2 regions of the Rhizobium sp. BR 315 genome follow, and region 2 is predicted to be linked to the other one. Evidence: riboswitches for the same ligand, from Rfam matches in the RefSeq annotation. Region 2 holds a riboswitch; the other holds the start of a gene.
The links. Region 2 has a riboswitch for thiamine pyrophosphate ahead of thiM (hydroxyethylthiazole kinase). Riboswitches for the same ligand answer to the same signal wherever they lie in the genome.
Positions count from the first base shown of each region.

Region 1: it holds a riboswitch for thiamine pyrophosphate, as region 2 does, so the genes downstream of both, thiC (phosphomethylpyrimidine synthase ThiC) here and thiM (hydroxyethylthiazole kinase) in region 2, are expected to answer to the same signal.

Region 1 is NZ_JARWKZ010000002.1:329,867-333,278, reverse strand. Features, by position in the region: gene QD409_RS04020 (porin) at 66-1,157, opposite strand; TPP riboswitch at 1,740-1,871, shown strand; gene thiC (phosphomethylpyrimidine synthase ThiC) at 1,964-3,412, shown strand, end outside.
Region 2 is NZ_JARWKZ010000015.1:91,109-94,520, forward strand. Features, by position in the region: gene yghU (glutathione-dependent disulfide-bond oxidoreductase) at 1-763, opposite strand, end outside; gene QD409_RS16960 (DUF1127 domain-containing protein) at 1,256-1,402, opposite strand; TPP riboswitch at 1,638-1,734, shown strand; gene thiM (hydroxyethylthiazole kinase) at 1,782-2,585, shown strand; gene thiE (thiamine phosphate synthase) at 2,582-3,217, shown strand; gene thiD (bifunctional hydroxymethylpyrimidine kinase/phosphomethylpyrimidine kinase) at 3,214-3,412, shown strand, end outside.

The DNA of each region.
Region 1 (3,412 bases), on a different contig from region 2:
TGAAGAAGCCTGACGGATTGGAACGTCAGGCTTCCCTTACCCGGCGCGGGCCGGGTAATCTCTTATTAGAAGCTACGCTCGAAGCGCAGGATACCAGCCCACTGATCCTGGTTCACAGAATCGAAGTTGGTGTAGGAAACTTCCGGCTCGATGAGCAGGTTCTTGACCGGGTTCCACTTCAGGTTCGTGGTAGCGGCGAAGATCTTGCTGTCGGTGTAGGCGAGCTGGAGGTTCCACTTCAGCTTTTCGTTGATCGGAACGCTAGCGCCACCCCAAACGGCCCAGTCACCCCAGCCGCACTTCGATGCATCAGCAACGGGGCAAGCAGAACGGTCAAGGTTCGTGCCGGCATACTTGTTCAGCTTCTTGCCATCGGTGTTGTAACCACCCATCAAGAAGGCCGAGAATACGCCGAAGTCGGCATCGACGCGAGCCTTGATAGCGCCTTCTTCAACGATCGAGTCGTAACCGCCGACGACCTTGAAGCCGAAGTTGCCAACCTTGTAGCCAACACCGGCAACGGCGTCAGGAGCGTAGTGGTTAGCCTTGTCGTCTGCCCACCAGCTGGAGCCGTAGGAAGCGCCGGAGCCGCTGGAGTTGCTGTCTTCGACCGAGACCACAGCCGTGAAGCCGTTGCCGGCATCGTAGTTATAGCTGATCTGGTTCAGCTCGTACGGGCCGTCATAGATGACGTCGTCGTTGATGACGTCGCCGGCGTAGCCGATGTACGAATTGTACTGCGAGTCAGCCTTACCGACGAGGAAGCCACCAAGGCTGATGTTAGCGAACAGCAGCTTGGTGCTGGTCGTGTTGCCTTCGCTCCAATCCCAGCGAATAACCATGTTGGTCTTCAGCGGGCCGTATTCAGTGTCGGAAGCGGTATTGACGTTCAGCTCAGCACGGGTGTGCCACAGCGTGCCCTGCTTGCTGTTCGGGTTGTAGGCATCATACCATTCACCTTCGGTACGGACGCGGCCGCCGATCTTGAGGCAGGTTTCCGTGCCCGGAATGAAGAAGTAGCCAGCACCGTATGCGTCGCAGATGCGAACGTATTCCAGCGGCTCCGGCTCAGCAGCAACGATGGCGTCGGCTGCGTGAGCACCGGATACTGCTGCCAGCGCAGCAGCGGAGCCGAGAAGAAGGCTCTTGATGTTCATGATAAACTCCTGGTTGCAATATGCATTTCGAACCTACCGCGAGTACAGGGCTGGAATACCACTTTAAAGATCGGCCTCGTTCAAACGCGACCAGGCAGCCCGGCAAATACGCACCTAATGTTGGCTTGAGTCCCCTCGAACCTCCACAATTGACCCCGCGGCAAAGGTCTGGAAATGCCTTTACCGATCCGGCCGATAGCTCGACCGTAAGACAACTTGTGTCCTGCATCCGATTTACAAACAGCCCGTATGTTTGTCAATTATGTGAAACCGACCCGCGCATTAGTCTTGATCGCTGTTGCCTAAATGCAACTGCCGACAGCGAGGCCCATGCAACCTCCTCTGGCGAAAGCCGAAAGGCGCCGATTGCGCCCTACCGGAAGCATGAACGCGCCAGCGGGCGGCATCCTGGACAAGTCCGAGCTTGGTGGTCAACTCCGATCGGCGCGCACCGATATTTTCGACTCATGGTGGAACGTTCCCGTCGAAGCCATCCGGTGCCCGGCGCAGCTGGGAGCCACCAGGCGAAATGCGATCGTCGCTATAGGGTTGACAGCAGCGGAAGAGAGAGCTTAGCCTTCCAGCATTCACCAGGGGGGTCCCGGCAAGGGGCTGAGATACTGCTGGACAATATGGCTTTGCCTGTTGTGGCGCAGTGACCCGTTGAACCTGATCCAGTTCATACTGGCGTAGGGACGGTGCAAGCGCTCGATGGCTCTGGGTTCACGCGTGGAATCCATATCGACGTCTTTCCATCATTCCGGCTGATTGACTGGGTCTCCAACCGCAATTTGGAGCCTCAAACCATGAACATTGCCGCAAAAAACCTCACTCCGACCGTCACCACCGGCCCACTGCCGGCCTCGAGGAAGATCTACATTCCTGGAGACATCCATGCCGATATCCGTGTGCCGATGCGTGAGATCAGCGTCCATCCGACATCGGGTGAACCGCCCGTCGTCGTCTATGATTCTTCAGGCCCCTATACGATCGAGGGCGCCGATATCAGCATCGAGCAGGGCCTGTCGCAGCTCCGCCGCGACTGGGTGCTCGCCCGCGGCGATGTCGAGGCCTACGAAGGCCGCCATGTGCGCCCCGAAGACAATGGCTTCGTCAGCGGCGACCGGTTGACACCCGAATTTCCCGGACGTCGCCAGCCGCTGCGCGCCAAAGACGGCAAGGCGGTCACGCAGCTTGCCTATGCGCGTGCCGGCATCATCACCCCGGAGATGGAATTCATCGCCATCCGCGAGAATCTCGGTCGAAAGGCCAAGGCAGAAGCGTTGGTTCGAGACGGCGAAAGCTTCGGTGCTCATATTCCCGATCATGTGACGCCGGAATTCGTTCGCCAGGAAGTCGCCGCCGGCCGCGCCATCATCCCGGCCAACATCAATCACCCCGAGGCCGAACCGATGATCATCGGCCGGAACTTCCTGGTGAAAATCAACGCCAATATCGGCAACTCCGCCGTTACCTCCTCCATGGCAGAGGAAGTCGAGAAGATGGTCTGGGCTGCCCGCTGGGGCGCCGATACCGTCATGGATCTTTCGACCGGCCGCAACATCCACAACATCCGCGAATGGATCATCCGCAATTCGCCGCTGCCGATCGGCACGGTTCCGCTCTATCAGGCGCTCGAAAAGGTCGGCGGCATTGCCGAGGAACTCACCTGGGAGGTCTATCGCGACACGCTGATCGAGCAGGCCGAACAGGGCGTCGACTATTTCACCATCCATGCCGGCGTGCGGCTGCACTACATCCCGCTGACGGTCAATCGCGTCACCGGCATCGTGTCGCGCGGCGGCTCGATCATGGCGAAGTGGTGTCTCCATCACCACCGCGAGAGCTTCCTCTACGAGCATTTCGAGGAGATCTGCGATATCTGCCGCGCCTATGACGTCTCCTTCTCGCTCGGCGACGGCCTGCGCCCCGGCTCGATCGCCGACGCCAATGACGCCGCGCAGTTTGCCGAACTCGAAACCCTGGGCGAACTGACGAAGATCGCCTGGGCGAAAGACTGCCAGGTGATGATCGAAGGCCCCGGCCATGTGCCGATGCACAAGATCAAGGAAAACATGGACAAGCAGCTGGCCGTCTGTGGCGAAGCGCCTTTCTACACGCTCGGGCCGCTGACGACGGATATCGCGCCGGGCTACGATCATATCACCTCGGGAATCGGCGCTGCCATGATCGGCTGGTTCGGCACGGCGATGCTCTGCTACGTCACCCCGAAGGAGCATCTCGGCCTGCCCGAC
Region 2 (3,412 bases):
GCTTGACGGCAGGGCGCGAGTAAATCTGCTCGGCCCAGCGCTGAACATTCTTGTAATCCTGGACCTGCAGGAATTCGCCTGCGCCATACTGCCAGCCCTTGGCAAGGCCGCCGTACCAGGGCCAGATTGCCATATCGGCAATGGTGTATTCGCTGCCGGCGATATATTCGCTCTCGGCGAGGCGACGATCGAGCACGTCGAGTTCGCGCTTCACTTCCATGGCGAAACGATCGATCGCATATTCGATCTTCGTCGGCGCATAGGCATAGAAATGGCCGAAACCGCCGCCGAGATAGGGTGCGCTGCCCATCTGCCAGAACAGCCAGGACAGGCATTCGGCGCGAGCCGGTTGCTCGGTCGGCAGGAAGGCGCCAAATTTTTCGGCGAGATACATCAGAATTGAAGCGGATTCGAAGACGCGGATCGGCTTGGGGCCGCTGCGGTCGAGCAAAGCGGGAATCTTCGAATTCGGATTGATCTCGACGAAGCCGCTGCCGAACTGGTCGCCTTCGCCGATCCTGATCAGCCAGGCGTCATATTCGGCGCCCCTATGACCAAGCGCCAGCAGCTCCTCGAGCATGATCGTGACCTTCACGCCGTTTGGCGTACCGAGCGAATAGAGCTGAAGAGGATGCCGGCCGACAGGCAATTCCTTTTCATGGGTCGGCCCGGCGATTGGACGGTTGATATTGGCGAACTGGCCGCCATTCGCCTTGTTCCAAGTCCAGATCTTCGGCGGCGTATACTCGGCAGAACCGGTCATGGGCATCCTCCTTGTTCGGTGAATCAGGTTGAGGTGATCTTCGATGTAGCGCGCTACGCCTGTCGCACATAGTGACGTCGGTTCATTTTTACGAGAGGCGCACGCGATGCCTTTGATGGTCTTGGACAGAACAAAAAAGCCTGCCGCGGGAGGAGGTGCGGCAGGCTTTCTTCAAGAACCGAACAGCGGATGGGAGGAGGAGTTCCGCTGTTCACGCAGACGACCTTGGGAGGAGGAGAAGGGCGCCTGCAAAGCGAAGGGATGCGGGAGGAGGTGCATCGCTTCGATGGATTAAACATACCAGTCTTTTGCTCAGTTGATAGGCATTTCTTTGCAAGACAGCTATGCGCTATGCGAAAAGCAGAAAGCTCGACTGGAGCATTTTTCGGCAGAGAGCACGGTTCGGGCTTTCATGCGGACAAAACAAAAGCGCCTGCTCGGGAGGAGGCAGGCGCTCGCAAAATACAGCTTATAACTTAGCCTTGCCGACTGTCAGCCAGCGAGGGCTGCGCGGGCAACATTGCGGATTTCGCCGCGATCGATACCCAGATCGTGCAGTTCGCGGGTAGACATACGGCCCAGTTCAGCGACCGTCTGACGGTACTTGCGCCAGTTATTGAAAGAGCGTGCTACGTTCATGATGATCCCCTTTCCTTGGGCATTCGAAGCTGAGCTGCCGTGCTTGGCGCTTCGTTCACTTCGATGAGACACATATAGTCCAACCTCCTGCTCTTTGGCAGCGCCAAGGCTTCACTGCACCCATGCATCGAGTGCATGGATTAATGCGGCTCCGGTGACACCCGTCACGACCGGCCAACCACATCCCTTGCGATTTGCTGATGACATCGCCGGCGTTGTCTGCGACAAAGGAAGGGATGAGAGACAGGGGCGTCCGCTGTTCGGCGGGCTGAGAAGCACCCTTTGAACCTGAACCAGATCATGCTGGCGGAGGGAGTCGCTCGGGGCTTTGCAACATTGCTCGCGCCCCTATGCGTCTCGCCCGCCTGAAAGGGGCGATATGCCGGACCAAACCACGACAGGCACTCTACTCGACGCCATGCGGGCGAACCCGCCATTGGTACAATGCATCACCAATTTCGTGGCGATGAATATCGCCGCCAACGTGATGCTCGCCGCCGGCGCATCCCCTGCCATGGTCCACGCCGAGGAAGAAGCCGCCGAATTCGCCACCATCTCCGGCGCGCTGACGATCAACATCGGCACGCTATCGACCGGATGGCTCGCGGGCATGCTTTCCGCAGCAAGATCGGCAAGAGAGACCGGCAAGCCCTGGGTTCTCGATCCCGTTGCTCACTACGCTACGGCCTTCCGGCGCAAGGCGGTCGCACAATTGCTGGAGCTGCAGCCGACGATCATCCGCGGCAATGCTTCGGAGATCATTGCGCTTGCCGGTGGCGCCAGCCGCGGCCAGGGCGTCGACAGCCGCGACCCCGTCGAATTGGCTGAGGAATCGGCAAGGCAACTCGCCGAACGGCATGAATGTGTGGTCGCCATCACCGGCGTCACCGATTTCGTGACCGATGGACGCGAGGCCCGACGCATCGCCGGCGGTTCGCCGTTCATGCCTCAGGTCACGGCACTCGGCTGCTCGCTGACCTGCCTTGTTGGAGCATTCGCGGCGACCACGCCCGACAATCCCTTCGATGCGACTGTCGCGGCCCTCGCCGTCTTTGCCGTTGCCGGGGAGCAGGCCGGAGCGGCGGCCGATGGCCCCGGCTCCTTTTCCTGGCGCTTTCTCGATGCGCTGGCTGCCCTCGACGCCGAGACCCTATCCGCCAAAGCGAGGATCATGACGGCATGAAAAGCTTCGATCTTTCACTCTATCTCGTTCTGGATCCTGTCCTATGCGCTGATATCGGCATGGTCGAAACAGCCCGTGCCGCTTTCGCCGGCGGCGCAACCATCGTGCAGCTGCGCGACAAACATGCCTCGACCGCAGCCATGATCGAGACCGGCCTTGCCCTCAAGCAGATGCTGGCCGGTAGTAATGCCCGCCTTATCGTCAACGATAACGTCGAGGCCGCTATCGCCATCGGCGCCGATGGCCTGCATATCGGCCAGGAGGATATGGATGCCCATGAGGCACGACGGATGATCGGCCCGGATATGATCCTCGGCCTTTCGGTAGAGACCGAGGCCCTCGCCTCGGCCATCGATGCGGGGATCGTTGATTATGCCGGGGTCGGCCCCGTCTTTGCAACGCAGACCAAGCCCGACCACAAGCAGCCGATCGGCCTCGACGGGCTCGCCGGCATCGTCAAGCTCTGCCCGGTTCCGACGGTCGCTATCGGCGGCCTGAAGGCCGAGCACACCGCTGCGGTGCTGGCGGCCGGGGCAGACGGGCTGGCCGTTGTCTCGGCCATATGCGGCACGCCCGATCCCGCGGCCGCGACAGTCCTTATCGCCAAAGCCATCAGGGAGGCGCGCAAATGATCCGTAACGTCCTGTCCATCGCCGGCTCCGATCCCTCCGGTGGCGCCGGCATCCAGGCCGACCTCAAGACCTTTTCGGCTTGCGGCGTTTATGGAATGGCTGCTTTGACCGCACTGACCGCTCAAAACACGCGGGGCGTTTCCGGCGTTCAGCCGGTGCCTCCGCAATTCGTCGCCGATCAGATCGCAGCGATCT